Regions from separate parts of the Paenibacillus sp. TC-CSREp1 genome, predicted to be linked through region 3. Evidence: riboswitches for the same ligand, from Rfam matches in the RefSeq annotation. Region 3 holds a riboswitch; each other region holds the start of a gene.
What was found. Region 3 has a riboswitch for S-adenosylmethionine ahead of ACQSGY_RS14425 (methionine ABC transporter ATP-binding protein). Riboswitches for the same ligand answer to the same signal wherever they lie in the genome.

Region 1 (3,164 bases), on a different contig from region 3:
CGCCCGGTTTGCGATACTGGATTGATAGGCTTCTCGCAAGTTGCCCATCAGGTCGCGGTACGTTTCGAACGTTTCCGAAATTTTCACGGCATTCTCATAAATGTCACTGAAGTATTTTTGCAGCTGATCATCAATCAGACGCAGGTCTTTTTTGTTCAGGGTATTGATAACCTCTTTCTGAGGCCCCAGCACCTTTTTCAACCACAATATTTCACTTCGCAAACCGATAATTTCATTCAGATGTGATTTCTTGGTATGCATCAGAATGTCTTCTTCCAGCTTCTCGATGCGAGCTTCAATTCGGTCACCAACGGTGAAATAATTGTCTACAATCAAGTCAACCAGCAAATAGAGAAAGCGATCGGGACTGTTGATCTCCTGTTCCCACAGGATCGGCTTCAGCATCCGTAATTCACTGACCTTCTGTTTCGTTACACTGATAATGAAATGTCTGCCGAGAAACAGATTGACTGCCCGCAGAAAAATCTCTTCATCATCAAAGCGAATGCTGTTGATCACGATAAAATAATGATTTTCATAAATTTCAATCTTTGGACGCTGCTCCTCATCACTCAAGCAGTCCTCCACAGCCAGATCATGCATGGAGAACAGAGGCTGCAGCACAGCCAGATCATCCACGTCTGCATCGATCCAGTAAAAACCTTCAGCCGGTGGAGTCAGCGCTTGCTGGATATCATCCACCGGAATAAATACACCGTTATTAACCAACCGGATTTTCATGTAATCTACTCCTTCTGCACCCGCCATCGTGGCGGATTTCATCATTAATATGGGCGCAAAAGAACAGATCAGCCGGTCGGCAGCGAAGCCCGATGTACAGGTCTCCGCTTGTTTACGTTCAATCTATAATCAAACGGAAAAAACGGCCCGCTGCCGATGCTGATGTCCATTCTCTATGCAGTTGTTCGGAAATCGACTGCCAATTGGGCCTCGGGTCGCCATCCATTTAATATGTCACCTCTCACATAAGGGCTTATAAACACTTGTCTAGTATACCGCTGGTCCAGAGTGCTTTCAAGCGCAAAATGTGTCTATTTCGCGCTCTGAGGCAGTGTATGATTACGGAGTAGAATCGGTTCCGAATTCGGTATCAGAAACACCTAACTGCATCTTGACGTGAGGGCCTGAATGTTTTAAAGTAAAAGTTAATAAATTTGAATTATAATTGAATACAGCGAAATCTTATCAAGAGTAGGTGGAGGGACTAGCCCGATGAAACCCGGCAACCGGCGATATACCGCACGGTGCTAATTCTTGCAGCGACCAAGCATCCTCGTGGTGCTGTTGTAACTGAGAGATGAGAGAGGCGCATATCTGTTTACATATGACCTTTCTCGGAATCCGAGAGAGGTCTTTGTTGTATGCCCCAACTTCTCAGCAGTGATTTTCGCGGCAAATGTGATCTATGACGACCAAGGAGGAATCAACTCACCATGCCAATTAAAATTCCGGACACACTACCAGCTAAAGAAGTGCTTGAAGGGGAGAATATCTTTGTCATGGACGAAACGTCCGCATACAAGCAGGATATTCGTCCGCTGCGCATTGCTATTCTGAATCTGATGCCTACCAAAGAGACCACCGAAACACAATTGCTGCGTCTGGTGGGGAACACCCCCATTCAGGTGGATGTGGTGCTTGTGCATCCCAAATCTCATACCTCCAAAAATACGTCTCAGGAATATCTGGACATGTTCTACAAAACATTCGATGAGATTCAGCACCGCCGTTTCGACGGGATGATTATTACAGGTGCGCCGGTGGAGCAAATGGATTTTGAGGACGTTAATTATTGGAAGGAGATTCAGGAAATTTTTGAATGGACCAAAACCAATGTAACGTCGACCATGCATATCTGTTGGGCATCCCAGGCTGGTTTATACCACCATTTTGATGTACCCAAAGTTCCGCTGGATGAAAAATGTTTTGGAGTATTCCCGCATACGATCAACAAACCCCATGTTCCACTGCTCCGGGGATTTGATGAGGTGTTTAATGTGCCTCACTCTCGCCATACAGACGTAAGACGTGAGGATATCGAAAAAAACGACAGGCTTGAAATTTTAGCCGAGTCCGAGGAAGCAGGCGTATTTCTGGTAGCCACCAAGGATGGTAAGCAAATTTTTGCTACAGGACATGCCGAGTACGATCCGTTTTCTTTAAAATGGGAGTATGACCGTGATGTAGCCAAAGGATTGGATATCGCACTGCCTAAGCATTATTATCCGAACGATGATCCATCCCAACTCCCTCCGGCTACCTGGCGTGCACATGCCAACTTATTATTCTCTAACTGGCTCAATTACTATGTGTATCAGGAAACACCTTACGATATTGGTCCGCAAATCTAATCGTGATTACAGGAGGATGCAGTAATGGAAGATAACAAGTTGAAGATTGAAAGCCGTTTAGCTCAGATTGGGTCCATCAATGAACCCGTTACAGGAGCCGTTAACTTTCCGATTTATCAATCCACTGCGTTTCGTCACCCGAAGCTGGGACAAAGCACCGGGTTTGATTACATTCGTACAACCAATCCAACACGTAAAGTGCTGGAGGAGGCTGCAGCGGCACTGGAATCCGGTGATGCAGGTTTTGCCTGTAGCTCCGGTATGGCGGCGTTGCAAACGATCTTTGCGATGTTCAGCCAAGGAGATCATCTGATTGTTTCACTTGATCTGTACGGCGGAACATATCGACTGCTGGAACGAATTCTGTCTCGCTTTGGCGTAACGGCAAGTTACGTGGATACGAATGATCTGGAAGCGCTGGAGAAGGTGTACCAGCCAAATACCAAAGCTGTATTTATCGAGACACCAACCAATCCGCTTATGATGATCACGGACGTACAAGCCGTAGCTTCCTGGGCCAAAAGCCATAACCTGCTGACGATCGTGGACAACACATTGCTCACGCCGTTCTTCCAGCGTCCGATTGAACTTGGCGCAGACATTATCATTCACAGTGCTACCAAATATCTGGGCGGACATAATGATGTTCTCGCTGGACTTATTATTACCAAAGGTGAAGCTTTGTCTGCGGAAATGGCTTTCCTTCATAATTCGATTGGTGCGGTGTTATCGCCGAGTGATTCCTATCAATTGATGAAAGGCATGAAAACCCTTGCGCTTCGCATGGAGCGT
Region 2 (3,164 bases), on a different contig from region 3:
CCAGATTACAACCATGCTGCTCCAGCTCTGTAGCCAGTGCACCGTCCAGAATCATGAGTGGATAGTCGTTCAGAATACGTTGAATTACATTGATATCATTCGTTTGCTCCATTTTAGTCATGGGGTCAACCCTCTTTTCTTCTTCGTACGATCTGTCAGGTAATATACGATATAACACAGAATAATGAATGGAATGCCGCAGTATAAAGCAATTCGCTGTGTCGGATCAAAAGCAATGCCGATGCAGGAGGCCAGGCACAGCAAAAATGAAACGATAGGCACGATTGGATATAGCGGTGTCCGGTAAACCAGATCCTGCACTTTGTTTCCTTCACGCAGATACTGTCTGCGGAACATATATTGAGACACGCTGATGCTCATCCATACCGCCACTACAGCAAGACCCGAGATAGAGACAAGTGTAATATACACGGTTCCAGGTGCAATGATGCTGGACAGCAAAGCCAGTGCACCGCCAGCCATGCTGAGCACCAGCGCGTTGAACGGCACACCGCGTTTGGTCAAGCGGGCAAACCATGGAGAAATGGTCTTTTTATCTGCCAGTGACCATAACATCCGTGAGGAAGCATATAATCCCGAGTTAGCTGCGGACAGAATCGCTGTTAGAATAACAAAATTCATAATGTCTGCCGCATACGGAACACCGATCCGTTCCATCACGGCTACAAATGGACTCTCCAGCACGCTTGCGTCCGACATTGGCAGCAGCGCAGACAGAATGACAATTGTACCGATAAAGAAAATAATCAGACGCCATAATGTCGTATGAATGGCTTTTGGAATGTTTTTTTCCGGGTTTTCCGTCTCGCCAGCAGCAATACCAATCAGCTCTGTTCCCGAAAAGGCAAAGTTCACTGCCAGCATTGTCATTAATATGGCCGTGGCTCCATGCGGAAACCAACCTGATGCTGTAATGTTGGTAAACAGTGGCGCCGGAGACGCATCTGCCATCGGAATAATCCCAAACATGGCAGCACCGCCAATAATAATAAAGAGCACAATCGTCATCACCTTCACCAAGGAAAACCAAAATTCGGATTCGGCAAACAGTTTGACCGTGAACGCATTAAACAGAAAAATCATCAGAGCAAACAGACCGCTCCAGATCCAGACATTTATGGACGGGAACCAGCGCTGCATCAGCAGCCCGGCTGCCGTAAATTCAGAGCCCAACGCGACTGTCCAGGTCAGCCAGTATAGCCAAGCAACGGTATAACCTGTAGCTGGGCCGATATATTTGGCTGCGTAGCTGTGGAATGCACCCGTCTCTGGCATATATACTGATAATTCGCCCAGACAGAGCATAACCAGATACACAACAAGTGCCCCGATGAGATAGGATAAAATGGTACCGAGCGGTCCCGCCTGCTGAATCGTGTACCCCGAGCTGAGGAACAATCCCGTTCCGATGACGCCGCCAAGCGAAAGCATGACCACATGTCTCGTTTGCATCTTGCGCTGAAAATGACCTTTATCGCTGTTATTCTCCATATGACATACTCCCTGCTTCTTCATCCAGAACAAACAAAAAAGACCCACTCTTCCCGAAGAGTGCGCCTCTACTGACAAATAAAAACAACTGCTCCTATCTATCAGGCTTTCACCCGCTGGAATTAGCACAGTATCCTTCAGATCTGTTGCTGAGGTTTCTAAGGGCCAGTCCCTCCACCTCTCTGGATAAGAAAATGATTTTTTATAACTATATCGACTGCCACCTGATGTGTCAACATTTAAATAGAATTACACCTGAGTCGTATTCCATTACCATGCTCCCCTACATTATTCCAACAAGCTACTCTGTAGAAGACCCCGGATTCACAATTCTGGTCTTGATCTCATATGTGATGGGCACCTTCGCAAATATCTCATCCCAGTGATCCTTCACCCTCTTCCACGTCTTCGGATATTTAATTCGAATCGTGTCCCGAAAATCGGCAACATCCACCTGATACGTATGCTGGAGTTTATACAGCATCTGCTTAATCTGCTGCTCGACCAATTTTGCAAAATCCTTTTCCAGTTCATCCCGATACGCTCCCTTCTCCTCCTTCTCCGGGGATCGCCAATCCTCCATCATCCATCCCTCGGATTCGGCTTTAATGTGGAATGAAATGTTGTCACCATCCACTTTCGGAATAATCTTTGTTCTTTTCTTTTTGATCTCATAGACCACCGTAAATCCTTCTTTGCTGTAGGTCTTGATGACTCCGCCCTTTTGATTAGGTCTGAGCCAGGAAAGGGCCTCCAGATCCGTTTGACTAAGCTCACCAATAAATTTCTTGTCTTTAGCATCAAAAATGCTGCCGCCCGAGAACTTGTCCTCCCCGTTGTAGTTCAGTACATTCTGCAATAGAAAACTCGACCCGGATTGCATCTGGGCATCAAGCTTCGCGAGCGATACAGGCTCCAGAATTTTGTTGGAGACGTTAGAATTATTCGTAATCCCGGTGAGATAGAACGCCGGAATGCGTGATGGATCGTTAGAGGTTAGCACATCCACTGCCCGGTGATGGCTGATCAGTACCAGACAGTTCGGGCGAATATCGTTATCCCGCAGGATGAAATCCAGCAGCTGGTCCAACCCATACTTTTTGGCAATATCCTTGGAAATCACAATAACCTTGAGGTGATGTCCAATGAGCGGGCGATCACGGCGCAAGGCAAACTGACGGAAAATCTGCAGCAAGGAATCACCGGTAAGTCGTTCATTCAAATAGGACGTTTTACCGGATGCAGGTGAACCGGGCTGTTCACTTTTTTGGCTACTGGAGTACCCTGGGGCGATCTGAACGGTTGCTGTTACATTGTCCAGCTTGGGATAACGTCCTCCCTGCTCCGCAATTTTTTTCTCAAACTCGGTTTCTTGACCCACGTCAATACCCAGCGCAACGTACAAGCTCAAATCCTCGATCTCTCTACTGCTCCAGCAGCCTGAGAGTAGACTCAGGATGGTCACAACGCAAGCGATCCGTCCCAGCAGGCGAAAGAAAATCATGCGTGCTTGCCTCCTTTTTTACGTATCATGCTTATGATCAACAGGATCAAAGGCAAGATGGCGAACAACAGAACAGAAGCGTTACCCAGCATATCGCCAAGTGCGAAAGTTTCATCTACATTTTTCGGCATCATCGCCGCTATATATA
Region 3 (3,164 bases):
GCCCCCATTGCCTGTGCCGCTTCAATGACGCCGCGATCCACTTCTCGCAACGTATTCTCTACGAGACGTGCAAAGTACGGCGCAGCAGAGATAACAAGAGGTGGAATGACGCCGAGCACCCCAGTAGCTGTCCCCACCAGCGCACGTGAAACTGGAATCAGAGCAACAATTAATATGATAAAAGGTACAGAACGTAAGATGTTAACAATGACAGACAAAACAACATAGGTTACTCGAGATCTGGCTGATGCGGATCGCCCTGTCATGAACAGAATTACACCAAGCGGCAGACCAAGCAGAACGGTGAACAAGCCGGATGCGGCCAAAATTTGTAACGTCTCAATCGAGGCGGTGCCAACCTCATCCCAGTTTACTTTTGAAAAATCCATTAACGAAGCACCTCCACATCAAGTCCTTCTGCAGCAAGCTCGGATAACGTCTGCTCAATGGCTTGAACATCGCCCTCGAATCTTACAGTTAATTGACCATAGGGAACTTGCTTGATCGTAGAGATTGTGCCCTGCAGAATGGCAAAATCCACGCCGGTTTTGCGAACCGTTCTGGATAAAATCGCTTCATACGTTTTGTTTCCCAAAAACGACACTTTCACCAGCTTGGATGATACACCTGTTCCGAGCTCCGTTCCGGCATTCGCAAGCACCATTTCTTCCAGCGCCAGTCCACCTTCACGATCACGACTCACAAAATCCCGAGTTATCGCATGCTGCGGCTTCAGGAACACTTCAGTTACCGGCCCTTGCTCTACAATGCCACCTTGATGGATTACTGCCACCCGGTCGCAGATGGTCTGAATCACATGCATCTCGTGCGTGATAAGCACAATCGTCAGATTATACTTTTCGTTGATATCCAGGAGCAGCTTCAGAATTGAATTCGTTGTCTGCGGGTCAAGCGCAGAGGTCGCCTCATCACAGAGAAGCACACTTGGATCACTTGCAAGCGCTCGTGCTATGCCAACCCGCTGTTTCTGTCCGCCCGATAGCTGTGCCGGATATTTGCTGCTGTGCTGCTCCAGACCGACCAAAGCCAGCATCTCCTTCACCTTGCGGTCAATCGCATCCTTGGGTGTATTCACCAGCTTTAACGGAAAAGCAACGTTATCGTACACTGTGGCAGAAGACAACAGATTGAAATGCTGAAAAATCATGCCGATCTTGCGTCTTTGCTGCTGAAGTTCACTTTTGCCAAGCTCCGTCAGGTTAACGCCATCCACCCACACTTCGCCTGCTGTCGGACGTTCCAGCAAGTTAATGCAACGAATCAATGTGCTTTTCCCCGCACCCGAGTGGCCAATAACGCCGAATATTTCACCCTTCTGGATGCTTAGATCAAGCTCTGACAACGCCGTGGTTGTCTTTCCACGCCTGCCATATGTTTTGGTTAATCCAACCAGTTCTATCAATAGTACGGCTCCTTCCCCATCACCTACATATATCTTTACCCGAAGGAAGGGAAAACTCCCCTTTTTACGCGAAAAAAGAGCCCTTTGCAGATACAAAGATGGCTCTTCACGTGAAATGACCTTCTCATCTGCCAAAATCATATTCACTATGATTCTGTAGGAATTAGCACCTAACATCTGTAATGAAACACATTCATGTCATCAGCACAGATCGGTTGCCGGGCTTCATCGGGCCTGTCCCTCCGCCACTCTCGATAAGAGAAATATAATGTTTTGTAGAATTATATAGGTTATTGTAGTTCATCATATATAATGATCGAACTGCATCAAATATTACATCATTAAACTGCATTAAATGCTACAATATCAAAACTGTATTAAATAGTGCATTTTAGATAAATAACAAATCCATGTAAGTTTCTGATCTGCAACTCAGTATAGTCCAAGTATTCCGATTTGTCAAAGGGTATTATTTCATTAAGCTACTGTGGTAAACGAGTAAAAGCTTGATGCCATTATCGCCTCATGCCTTGTTTACGCCAGATTCGAGTGATATATCGATATGCCGTGTGCAGAGTTTCACAGACCATATCCACACCCTGCTGCATCTCCAGCAGATGCTGATCCAGATCCTCCAGCTTGACTTTCCCCTTCATCGTCTGATGCAGCTGCCATAGATCGTCCTGCATTTCAGAGTTCATGTAATGAATCTCCATATTGCGCCGCTTGCGGAGCCTGCTCATGGGTTCACGATAATTTTCCTTGATCTTGATTAATTGCAATGCAAGTGCATGGTGTTCCCGATGATAATCAAATTGCCTAAGTACCGTATAATAAGAGAAATGCACCTTCGTCTTTGAAGTATTCAACTGGAATATTTCATTCAAAACGGTTCCCAGTTTGTCCAGGATGGCAAAGCAGCGAATAAATGCATCCTTATAAAAATAAACATAACGCGCATACTCCGCCTTTTCGGCAGAGGTCATATCTTCGGTAGAGCCGGCAACCACTTTTTTACGAAAATGGGCTGCTGCAAAATAACTCTGCTCCAATTCATCCAATGACGATATCAGCCCTTGCGTCCAGATATAAAGCTTCCTGTAATCATGTTCCGGGTCATGGTCCACATGCATCTGGCGTTCAAATGAATCCAGCGTGTGTGCCATCGTATCCATCGCTTCCTTCAGAATACCCTGATTGACCCGCGGTTTCTCACCAAGTAACGTACGCAGCATAGATGTCCTCCTCTTTCCACTGATGATGCAAAATATATGATGTCACAGCTGCTGGACAGTCACTACCTCTCCCCAATAACCGCTGCAAATACTGTAATCATTATAACTTGGTTTAGGTTGCCCTGTTGATTCAAACATCAAACAAAAACAAAAGTCCACCTGCTCCAGTAATCTGTATCACCGAAGGGTGGACTTTCCAAATATAGTGCAGCCTGGCTGCAAGTGCAGGGTTAAAAGTGCAGGAACTGAATTCTTTTCTAAGATAGACAGCTGCTTCAGTTTAGAAGCGATTTACCGGGCGATACAGTTTGTACACCAGGAAGCTCATATACGTCAGCACACCGAATAATATAGCGATATCCAGCATATGTGCGAGTGCTACAAACATATACACCTCTGGGCGGTTAATCGTCCACATCATAAACATACCGATAACCACTTGCATCAAAATCAATATTACGGATAACACACCCAGCGTACGCAGCTCCCGATTATCCGGATGTTTG

Region 1: it holds a riboswitch for S-adenosylmethionine, as region 3 does, so the genes downstream of both, metA (homoserine O-acetyltransferase MetA) here and ACQSGY_RS14425 (methionine ABC transporter ATP-binding protein) in region 3, are expected to answer to the same signal.
Region 2: it holds a riboswitch for S-adenosylmethionine, as region 3 does, so the genes downstream of both, mmuP (S-methylmethionine permease) here and ACQSGY_RS14425 (methionine ABC transporter ATP-binding protein) in region 3, are expected to answer to the same signal.

Annotation. Positions count from the first base shown of each region.
Region 1 is NZ_JBNOKM010000003.1:304,959-308,122, forward strand. Features, by position in the region: gene corA (magnesium/cobalt transporter CorA) at 1-741, opposite strand, end outside; SAM riboswitch class I at 1,201-1,325, shown strand; gene metA (homoserine O-acetyltransferase MetA) at 1,455-2,372, shown strand; gene ACQSGY_RS06245 (aminotransferase class I/II-fold pyridoxal phosphate-dependent enzyme) at 2,397-3,164, shown strand, end outside.
Region 2 is NZ_JBNOKM010000022.1:14,713-17,876, forward strand. Features, by position in the region: gene mmuM (homocysteine S-methyltransferase) at 1-112, opposite strand, end outside; gene mmuP (S-methylmethionine permease) at 118-1,512, opposite strand; SAM riboswitch class I at 1,604-1,705, opposite strand; gene ACQSGY_RS26110 (Ger(x)C family spore germination protein) at 1,814-3,016, opposite strand; gene ACQSGY_RS26115 (spore germination protein) at 3,013-3,164, opposite strand, start outside.
Region 3 is NZ_JBNOKM010000008.1:262,500-265,663, forward strand. Features, by position in the region: gene ACQSGY_RS14420 (methionine ABC transporter permease) at 1-389, opposite strand, end outside; gene ACQSGY_RS14425 (methionine ABC transporter ATP-binding protein) at 389-1,423, opposite strand; SAM riboswitch class I at 1,545-1,684, opposite strand; gene ACQSGY_RS14430 (Cthe_2314 family HEPN domain-containing protein) at 1,939-2,658, opposite strand; gene ACQSGY_RS14435 (COX15/CtaA family protein) at 2,939-3,164, opposite strand, start outside.